One region of the Amycolatopsis sp. NPDC031561 genome, then DNA from elsewhere that is predicted to be linked to it. Evidence: riboswitches for the same ligand, from Rfam matches in the RefSeq annotation. Region 1 holds a riboswitch; each other region holds the start of a gene.
What was found. Region 1 has a riboswitch for cobalamin ahead of metE (5-methyltetrahydropteroyltriglutamate--homocysteine S-methyltransferase). Riboswitches for the same ligand answer to the same signal wherever they lie in the genome.
Positions count from the first base shown of each region.

Region 1 (3,267 bases):
ACGTCGCCAGCCGGAACGACGAAACCGCCCAGGAGAAGTACGCCTCGTGCGCCGCCGCGCGCAGCGGGAGCAGTTCCCGTAGTGCCGGCTCGTCCACCTGGATGACGCGGATGCCGGCCGCCTGCAGGTCGTGCACCTCGTCGCGGATGGCCAGTGCCACCTGGCGGGCGGTCTCGCCCAGCGGCTGGTCGTCGCGGACGAACGACCACGCCAGGATCGTCACCGGTCCGGTCAGCATGCCCTTGACGGGTTTGCCGGTCAGGCTTTGCGCGTAGCGCGCCCACTCGACGGTCATCGGCTCGGGACGGGAGACGTCGCCGTACAGGATCGGCGGCCGGACACACCGCGAGCCGTAGGACTGCACCCAGCCGAAGTCGGTGGCCGCGAACCCGGCCAGCCGCTCGGCGAAGTACTGCACCATGTCGTTGCGCTCGGGCTCGCCGTGCACCAGCACGTCAAGGCCCAGATCCTCCTGCAGCCGGATGACGCGCTCGATCTCCGCCTTCATCGCGGCCTCGTACCCGGCGTCGTCCAGCGAGCCCGCCTTGTGCGCGGCGCGGGCCTTGCGGACGTCGGTGGTCTGGGGGAACGAGCCGATCGTCGTGCTCGGCAACGGCGGCAGGGCCAGCGCGGCCTGCTGGGCCGCCGCGCGCCGCGCGTAGGGGGAGCGGACGGTGTCCTCCGGCCGCAGCGCCTCCAGCCGGGCACGGACCCCGGCGTCGGCCAGGTCGGCCGCCGTGGCGCGGTCCGTGGCCGCCGCACGGGCGGCGGAGAGGTCGACGCCCTCCTCCTTCAGTGCGCGGCCGAGCAGGACGACCTCGTCGACCTTCTGCTTGGCGAACGCGAGCCAGCCCTTGAGCCGCGGGTGGAGCTCGGCCTCCCGCTCGACGTCGTAAGGCACGTGCAGCAGCGAGCACGACGTCGAGACGCTGACCGACTTCGCGGTGCCGAGCAGCGTCGCCGCCCGGCTGAGCGCACGGGTCGGGTCGGTGCGCCAGACGTTGCGCCCGTCCACGACACCGGCCAGGACCTCCTTGTCGCGCAAGGCGGGTTCGGCCGCGACGGCGTCCACAAAGGACTCATCGGTGACGAGGTCGACGGCGAGGGCGTCGATCGGGGAACGGGCGAGCACACCCAGTCCCCGGCCGAGACCGCCGAAGTATCCGGCGACCAGGATCTTCGGGCGCGCGGTCTCCTTCGCGAGCCGGTGGTAGGCGCGGATGAGCGCGTTGAGCTCCGGCTCGGTGCGGTCGCCGGCGAAGGCGGGCTCGTCGAGCTGGACCCACTCGACGCCTTCGTCATGCAGGCGCCGCAGCAGTTCGACGTAGCCGTCGAGAAGGTTGTCGAGAAGGTCCAGCGGGCGGAAGCCCTCCGGAGCACCCTCGGCGGCCTTCGCGAGCAGCAAGAACGTCACCGGGCCCACCAGCACCGGCCGTGTCTCGACGCCGACCGCGCGGGCCTCGCGGTACTCGTCGAGCGGCTTGGAGCCGGCGACCGAGAATCGGGTGTCCGGCCCGAGTTCGGGGACGATGTAGTGGTAGTTCGTGTCGAACCACTTCGTCATCTCCATCGCGGGCGCGTCCTGCACCCCGCGAGCGGCGGCGAAGTAGGTGTCGAGCGGTGAGAGACCGAGCTTCGTGACGCGCTCCGGCAGCGCTCCGAACAGCTCGGCGGTGTCGAGCACCTGGTCGTAGTGGGAGAACGTGTTGGAGGGGACGGAGTCCAGTCCCGCGTCCTTGAGTTCCCGCCAGGTTTGCGTACGCAGCGCGCGGCCGGTCTCCAGCAACGCGGCTTCGTCGATCTTGCCCGCCCAGTAGCGTTCGAGTGAACGCTTGAGTTCCCGGTCCGGTCCGATCCGGGGGTAGCCCAGCACAGTGGTGCCGATTTCGGTCACAGCTCTCTCCTCGCGAGCTTGTCGTCAGAGCCCGGAGCGCGCAGGAATGACCGCGGTTTCGGTCGCGCCCATCCCACGAGGCCCGGACTCACGCACGCCGTCGGCGCGCGCACCACGGGCAGGTCTTCGGACTCGTGGGCGACTCGCTCGCTCCTACCGGCCGTCGCTTCCCGGGGCGCCATGCCCCAGTGCTTTACCGTGTCTCGCACGGTGACGGCTTTCGTTCCCACATACCGCTGCGGGGCAGTCCCGGATTCTCACCGGGTTCCCTGTTACCTCGACCGGCCTGGGAGGCCGGGCGAACCAGTAGCACCCTGCAGCGTACCCACGCCCGCCGCGGCCCCGCTGGACATGTGATGAACCTCAGTCGGCTGAAGCGCGTGAAGGCCCCCTTCCCTCGGCTCAGCCGAGGGAAGGGGGCCTTCACGCGCAAGCGGTTACGCCGACCGGGGGATCAGTCCCAGTCGAGGGCGCCACCGGACTGGTACTCGATGACGCGGGTCTCGAAGAAGTTCTTCTCCTTCTTGAGGTCCATCGCCTCCGACATCCACGGGAACGGGTTCTCCGTCTCGCCGAAGATCGGCTGGAGGCCGATCTGCTGCGCGCGCCGGTCGGTGATGAAGTGCATGTACTGCTCGATCAGCTCGGCCGACAGCCCGAGCATGCCGCGGGGCATGGTGTCGCGGGCGTAGGAGACCTCGAGTTCACAGGCCTCGGTCAGCATGCCGCGGATCTCCGCCTGGAACTCCTCGGTCCACAGGTGCGGGTTCTCGATCTTGATCTGGTTGATGCAGTCGATGCCGAAGTTCAGGTGGATCGACTCGTCGCGCAGGATGTACTGGTACTGCTCGGCGATGCCGATCATCTTGTTCCGGCGGCCGAGCGAGAGGATCTGCGCGAAGCCGGTGTAGAACCACATGCCCTCGAAGATCACGTAGAACGCGACCAGGTCACGCAGGAAGTTCTGGTCGGCCTCGGGGGTACCGGTCTCGAAGTCCGGGTTCTCCAGGTTCTGCGTGTACTTCAGCGCCCACGCGTCCTTCTCCGAGATGGAGGGGACCTCGCGGTACATGTTGAACAGCTCGCCCTCGACCAGGCCGAGGCTTTCGCAGATGTACTGGAAGGTGTGCGTGTGCACGGCCTCCTCGAACGCCTGGCGCAGCAGGTACTGGCGGCATTCGGGGTTGGTGATCTGCCGGTACACCGCGAGCACGATGTTGTTGGCCACCAGCGATTCCGCGGTGGCGAAGAAGCCGAGGTTGCGCTTGAGCATGGTGCGCTCGTCCTCGGTCAGGCCGTCGGCCGACTTCCACAGCGCGATGTCGGCCTGCATGGCGACCTCGGTCGGCATCCAGTGGTTGTTGCAGCCGGCG
Region 1 covers NZ_JBVILA010000040.1:30,242-33,508, reverse strand. The annotation lists gene metE (5-methyltetrahydropteroyltriglutamate--homocysteine S-methyltransferase) at 1-1,894, opposite strand, end outside; cobalamin riboswitch at 1,995-2,217, opposite strand; gene ACZ5IK_RS42530 (ribonucleotide-diphosphate reductase subunit beta) at 2,349-3,267, opposite strand, start outside.

Region 2 (3,267 bases), on a different contig from region 1:
CCGCGACGGCGCCGGTGCAGCCGGTCTGCAGCGTCCGCAGGAACTCCCGCGCCTTGACCGCGGCGGCGGGACGGTGCCCGGCCAGCGCCTCGGCGGCGAGGCCGGTGCTGTTGGAGTTCGGCGCGTTCGTGCCGACGCCGAAGCCGCCGTTCGCGTGCTGCTTGGTGACCAGCCAGGAGGTGCCTTCACCGGCGTTCACCGCGTCACCGGTGGCGCGCAGCGCCTGCACGACCATCGCGGTCGAGTCGACGTCGCTCGCGCAGGTCGCTTCGCCGAAGTTCAGCGGGAAACCGCCGTCCGCGCACTGGGTGCCCGCGAGGAAGGTCACGGCCGACGCGGGGGCGCCGGCGGGGGTGCGGTCCAGCGCCAGCAGGGCGAGCGACTGCGAGAAGGCGTTGGAGTAGTCGCCGTACTCGGACCGGTCGGAGAACCGGCCGGACGGCGTGAGCAGCGAGAGTAGTCCCGCCTTCAGGTCGACGCCGCCGAACGACGCCGGGTTCTTGCCCCGGATCTGCGCGGCCAGCAGCAGTTTGGCGTGCGCGCCCGCGTAGGCCTCGGTGCCGCTGCCGACGTAACCGGTGGTGATCTCCGGCTTCGCCAGCCAAGTGATCGCCTTGCCCGCGTTGGTGTCCGACACCCCGGCCGCGGCGAACGCGAAGATCGCGTCGATCGTCAAGCCCTGGTCGGGGTACTTCTGGCCGCCGAAGTCGGCCTCGAACCTTTCCCCGTCGGCCATCTGCCTGGCGAGCCAGCCCGCGGCGGCGTCCGCCTTGTTGTGGGTGGCCGCGGTCGCCGCCGGAGCGGCGACCAGTCCGATGCCGCACAGCATGGCGACAGCGAGGACCAAACGTCTCATGAGAACCCTTCCCGCATTTCCACGACAGGAGTCGGTGGTGACACCGCGCGACGTGGGTGACCGGGCTCGCCCGGAGGGCATACCGTTGCGGGACAGCGCCGGATTCTCACCGGACTTCCCCCACGACCGCGCTGAATTGACGATCCGAAGAGTCTCATCCCGGTCAAGCGCCGGGATACCGCCGAGCGCGAGTCGCGATGTGATCCTGGCAACCGACCTGGTCAGCGGTGCCTGTCGCAAGTAATCGGGTGTTAACCTCGGCGGGCTCGACAACTGAACACCGCCGCCCGTGACGGGGAAGCCGGTCGAAATCCGGCGCTGTCGCGCAACCGTGGGCCCCTCACCAGGGCGAGCCGGGGTACCGCACGAGTGGATGAACGATCAAGAAGTCCGAACCACTGTCGCGATAAACAGGGGTGACTGCGGCGTCCCGCGCCTGTCCTCCGTCATGCCGCAAGGAGGAGCCATGCGCCGTGGGTACCTGGCCGCATCGGCGTTCACCGTCAGCGTCGGCGTGGTCGCCGCACTGCTCACCGGGACGGCGACAGCCGCCAACGACCCCGGAGCGGCGAAGTCGAACTCCGGCTGGCTCGCGACGAAGCTGAAGCCGGACGGCACGCTCGAGAACCCCAACGGCGGCGATCTGCCCGACCACGGGCTGATGATCGACGCGCTGTTCGCGATGTACGCCTCGGGCGAAGGCGCGAAGGCCGAGCCGATCGTGAAGTACCTTGACGAGCAGGGCCACGCGACCGACTACTTCACCTGGGACGGGCTCATTCCCGACGGTGGCGAGTTCGACTTCTCCAACATCATCGTCGGCGGTGCCACGGCCAAGACCCTGGTCGCCGCCGAGGTCGCGGGCCGGAATCCCCGGAACTTCGACGGCTACGACATGGTCGCCGAGACCAAGGCCGCGATCATGCGCAAGGGTCCCGACATCGGCCGGGTCAGCGACTACTCGAAAGATCCCCGACTTGCCGATTCCGTGAGCAACAACGCGAACATGTTCGGCCAGTCCCTCGGCGTGATCGGGCTCGCCGCGGTGGGCCAGAACGACCAGCTCGCCATCGACAAGCTGCTGACCCAGCAATGTTCCGAGGGCTACTTCCGGGTCTTCTTCGCCTACATCCCGACGAGCGAGACCGGCGACCACGTCACCTCCGACCGCCACAAGGTCTCGACCTGCGACGAGGGCAAGCCGTTCGACCTGTCTCCCAAGGACGGCGACGCCACCGGTTTCGCCCTGTCGGCGATGCTGGCCGCGCGGAAGGCGGGCGCCGCGGGACTCGACGGCCCGATCGCGAAGACCGTCTCGTGGCTCCTCGCGAATCAGGATCCCGGCGGTGGCTGGGGTGGCGGCGTCGGTACCGAAGCCCCGAACACCAACAGCACCGGGCTGATCCTTCAGTCGCTCGCCGAGGTCGGCGGCGCGGACGCGGCGGTGGACAAGGGCGTGCGGTTCCTCAAATCCGCGCAGGCGACCGCCGCGGCCGACTCCGGCAACCGGCTCGCCGGTGACATCGGCGCGATCGCCTACAACCCGGAGTCCTACGTGGCCGCGCGCGCCAACGGGATCGGCGGTCTCGACACCTGGATCCGCGCGGGCGCCCAGGCCTCGCTCGGGTTGTCCCAGGTCGGCTTCTCCGAGCTCACGAAGGGCGGCGGGCCGCCGACGAGCAGCAGCGTGTCGGAAACGCCGACCTCCACGCCGTCCGAAACGAGTTCGGCCACCGGCACCCCGACCTCGACCACGAGCGAGCCGGAGCCGACCAGCACCACGACGACCACGACGACCACGACCACCACTACGACGACCAAGACCACCACGACGTCGGTGACGCCGACGCCGGGCACGTCCTCGTCCTCGGCGACCAGCCCGCCCGCGCCGAGCACGGTCACCGTCACGAACACCCCGCCCGCGGCCAAGCCGCAGGAGAACAAGCCCGCGCCGAAGACCACGACGCCGAAACCCAAGAAGGCCGTCACCCCGCGGGCGTCCACCGGCGCCCGGGTCCGGCCGCCGACGGCGATCGCGACCCCGGTCGCCATCCCCGGCACGGCGACACCGGCCTCCCGGCTCGGCGCGTACCTGACGAACCGGCTCGTCGGCGGTGACCACGTCGAGGTCACCGAGGACGGCAAGACCTACGTCGACTACGACGCCACCGCCGAGCTGGTGCTCGCGCTGAGGGCGCTGGACGAGCAGCCGGACACCGTCGCCCGCGCTTCGAAGTTCCTGCTCACGCCGGAAGCCGTGCAGGCCTACGCCCACGGCGCACCATACGAACAGAGCGGGGCCTCCTACGCAGAACCGCTCGCGAAACTCGTGCTCGTCGGCGAGTTCGCGAAGGCGGACGTCGGCCAGTTGCGCGCCGATCTGGTGAAGCTGCGCGGCGCGGACGGCAAGT
Region 2 covers NZ_JBVILA010000022.1:56,491-59,757, reverse strand. The annotation lists gene ACZ5IK_RS33225 (peptidase) at 1-856, opposite strand, end outside; cobalamin riboswitch at 891-1,016, opposite strand; cobalamin riboswitch at 1,098-1,239, shown strand; gene ACZ5IK_RS33220 (prenyltransferase/squalene oxidase repeat-containing protein) at 1,323-3,267, shown strand, end outside.
Region 2: linked by a shared signal. The riboswitch ahead of ACZ5IK_RS33220 (prenyltransferase/squalene oxidase repeat-containing protein) and the one ahead of metE (5-methyltetrahydropteroyltriglutamate--homocysteine S-methyltransferase) in region 1 are both predicted to bind cobalamin.

Region 3 (3,267 bases), on a different contig from region 1:
GACCGCCGGTGCGGGCGAGCACGACGTAGACGTCCGAAGTGCCCGCGCCGGAGATGAACTGCTTGACGCCGTCGAGCACGTAGTGGTCGCCGTCGCGGCGGGCGCGGGTGGAGAGTGCCGCCGCGTCGGAACCCGCGTCCGGTTCGGTGAGGCAGTAGCTGCCGAACGCGTCCATCGTGGACATCCGGGGCAGGTACCGGTGCCGCTGGGCGTCGTCGCCGAACTTGTCGATCATGGTCGCGACCATGTTGTGGATCGAGATGTAGGCGGCCAGCGACGGGCAGCCGCCGGCGAGCGCCTCGAACACGAGGACGCCGTCGAGCCGTCCGAGCGCGGAGCCGCCGAGGTCCTCGGGCAGGTAGATGCCGCCCATGCCCAGCTGGGCGGCCTTGCGGAGGACGTCGACCGGGAAATGCTTGGCCTGGTCCCATTCGATCGCGTGCGGGGCGAGGTGTTCCGCCGCGAACTCCGCGGCGGTCTCACGCAGGGCCCGCTGTTCGTCGGTCAGTCTCATCGCGGCCTCAGCTCATCGTCGGGATGACGAAGCTGGCGCCTTCCTTGGTGCCCGAAGGCCAGCGCGAGGTGACCGTCTTGGTCTTGGTGTAGAACCGGATCGAGTCCGGTCCGTGCTGGTTGAGGTCGCCGAAACCGGAGCGCTTCCAGCCGCCGAAGGTGTGGTAGGCGATCGGGACCGGGATGGGCACGTTGACCCCGACCATGCCGGTGTTCACCCGCGAGGTGAAGTCGCGGGCGGTGTCGCCGTCGCGGGTGAAGATCGCGACGCCGTTGCCGTACTCGTGTTCGCTGGGCAGCCGCAGCGCTTCCTCGTAGTCGGCCGCGCGCACGATCGACAGCACCGGGCCGAAGATCTCCTCGCGGTAGATCCGCATGTCGCTGGTGACGTGGTCGAACAGGCAGCCGCCGAGGAAGAAGCCGTTCTCGTGACCGTCCACAGTGGTCTCACGGCCGTCGACCAGCAGTTTCGCGCCCTCGGCGAGGCCGACGTCGATGTAGTCGCGGACGCGCTGGACGGCCTCGGCGGTGACCAGCGGCCCGAAGTCGGCCGTCTCGTCCAGGGAAGCACCGATCTTCAGCGTCTTGACGCGTTCGGTCAGCCGGGCGGCCAGCGCGTCGGCGGTGGCTTCACCGACCGGGACGGCCACGGAGATCGCCATGCAGCGTTCACCCGCGGAGCCGTACCCGGCGCCGATCAGCGCGTCGACGACCTGGTCGAGGTCGGCGTCCGGCATCACGATCATGTGGTTCTTGGCGCCGCCGAAGCACTGCGCGCGCTTCCCGTGCGCGGCGGCGGTCGTGTAGATGTACTCGGCGATCGACGACGAGCCGACGAAGCCGACGGCCTCGACGCGGGGGTCGGTGAGCAGCGCGTCGACGGCTTCCTTGTCGCCGTTGACCACGTTGAACACGCCCGGCGGCAGACCTGCTTCGAGGAAGAGTTCGGCCAGCCGCAGCGGCACCGACGGGTCGCGTTCGGACGGCTTGAGCACGAAGGAGTTGCCGCAGGCGATCGCCGGGGCGGCCTTCCACAACGGGATCATCGCGGGGAAGTTGAACGGCGTGATGCCGGCGACCACGCCGAGCGGCTGCCGCATCGAGTAGACGTCGATGCCGGTGCCCGCGCTGTCGCTGTACTCGCCCTTGAGCAGGTGCGGGATACCGATGGCGAACTCGACCACTTCGAGGCCACGCTGGATGTCGCCGCGCGCGTCGGGAACGGTCTTGCCGTGTTCGGACGAGAGCAGGCGGGCGAGGGAGTCCTCTTCCGCGCGGACGAGGTCGACGAACTTCATCAGCACGCGGGCCCGCTTCTGCGGGTTCCAGCGGGCCCATTCGAGCTGGGCCTGCGCCGCGTCGGCGACGACGGCGGCGACCTCGGTGGCCGAGGCGAGCGGGACGCGGGCCTGGACGGCGCCGGTGCTGGGGTCGAAGACGTCGGCGAACCGGCCGGATGTCCCCGACACCGGCTTGCCGCCGACGAAGTGGCTGAGTTCGGTGCTCATGGATGCCCTTTCCGAAAGTACGCAGGACGAAGCCGCCCGAAGACCACGATCGGTGGCCGGGCAGGGGAGTACGGACGACTTACCGCCGGGGTGGTGGCGGGTCGGCGACTTTCGCGCAGGCAGGAAGAATCCGCATGCGTTCAGCTCCATCCTCGTGGACGAACACGACACGTCTGCGGCCGGTATCCTGGCTCCCGGATCCGCGGCGGCTCCGGCCTTCCCGGCTCGCGCCAGTGGCCTTCTCTGCGGGAGCGCCGCTCCCCGGTCACAGTGGCGGGACCGCACCGGATTTTCACCGGCTTCCCTGCACCGCAGACCTGTGGACACCATAAAGTAGGAAGTCCGACTATGTCGAGGACAAGGGTGTGGCGTACGCCTCAGGTACGTGCTGGGTCTCGTGAGTGGTAAGGGCGGTTAGAACCGTCCTTACCACTCACGAGAGTGGCGGGTAGGGCAGCAGGCTGGACGAATGCTCGTCGACCCGCATCGGTTTCCCGATCGCGGGGAAGGCGCGCTGCGGGCACGCGGGCCGTTCGCAGACCTTGCACCCCATCCCGATCGGGGTGACGGCCGCGCCGGTGCCGAGGGCCAGCCCGTCGGAGTACACGAGCCGCCGCGCGTGCCGGAGTTCGCAGCCGAGCCCGATCGCGAACGTCTTGCCGGGATCGCCGTGCCCGCCCGCCGCGCGGGAAACGGTGCGGGCCAGCCAGAAGTACTTCTTGCCGTCCGGGAGTTCGGCGACCTGGGTGAGGATCCGGCCCGGCGAGCTGAACGCCTCGTAGACGATCCACAGTGGACACGAGCCGCCGACGCGGGAGAAGTGGAACCCGGTGGCGGACTGACGTTTCGAGATGTTGCCCGCGCGGTCGACCCGCACGAAGGAGAACGGCACGCCGCGGGTGCCCGGTCGCTGCAAAGTGGACAGTCGATGGCAGATCGTCTCGAAGCCGACGCCGAAGTGGTCGGAAAGGCGCGTGATGTCGTAGCGGTAGCGTTCCGCCGCGCCGAGGAAAACGCGATACGGCAGTACAAGTGCGCCCGCGTAGTAGTTGGCCAGGCCGATCCGCGCGAGCCGCCGGGCGGTGTCGCCGCTGAACTTCCCGTCGTCGACGAGCCGGTCGATCACGTCGCCTGCCTCCAGCAGCGCCAGCTCGGACGCTAGCCGGAACGCGGCCTGACCGGGGCGCAGCGCGGGGGAGAGGCGCAGCGTCTTCCCGCGCGTGTCGAAGTGGTGCTGATCGGCGCC
Region 3 covers NZ_JBVILA010000015.1:125,183-128,449, forward strand. The annotation lists gene ACZ5IK_RS26880 (acyl-CoA dehydrogenase family protein) at 1-514, opposite strand, end outside; gene ACZ5IK_RS26885 (CoA-acylating methylmalonate-semialdehyde dehydrogenase) at 522-2,021, opposite strand; cobalamin riboswitch at 2,182-2,367, opposite strand; gene ACZ5IK_RS26890 (short-chain fatty acyl-CoA regulator family protein) at 2,455-3,267, opposite strand, start outside.
Region 3: linked by a shared signal. The riboswitch ahead of ACZ5IK_RS26885 (CoA-acylating methylmalonate-semialdehyde dehydrogenase) and the one ahead of metE (5-methyltetrahydropteroyltriglutamate--homocysteine S-methyltransferase) in region 1 are both predicted to bind cobalamin.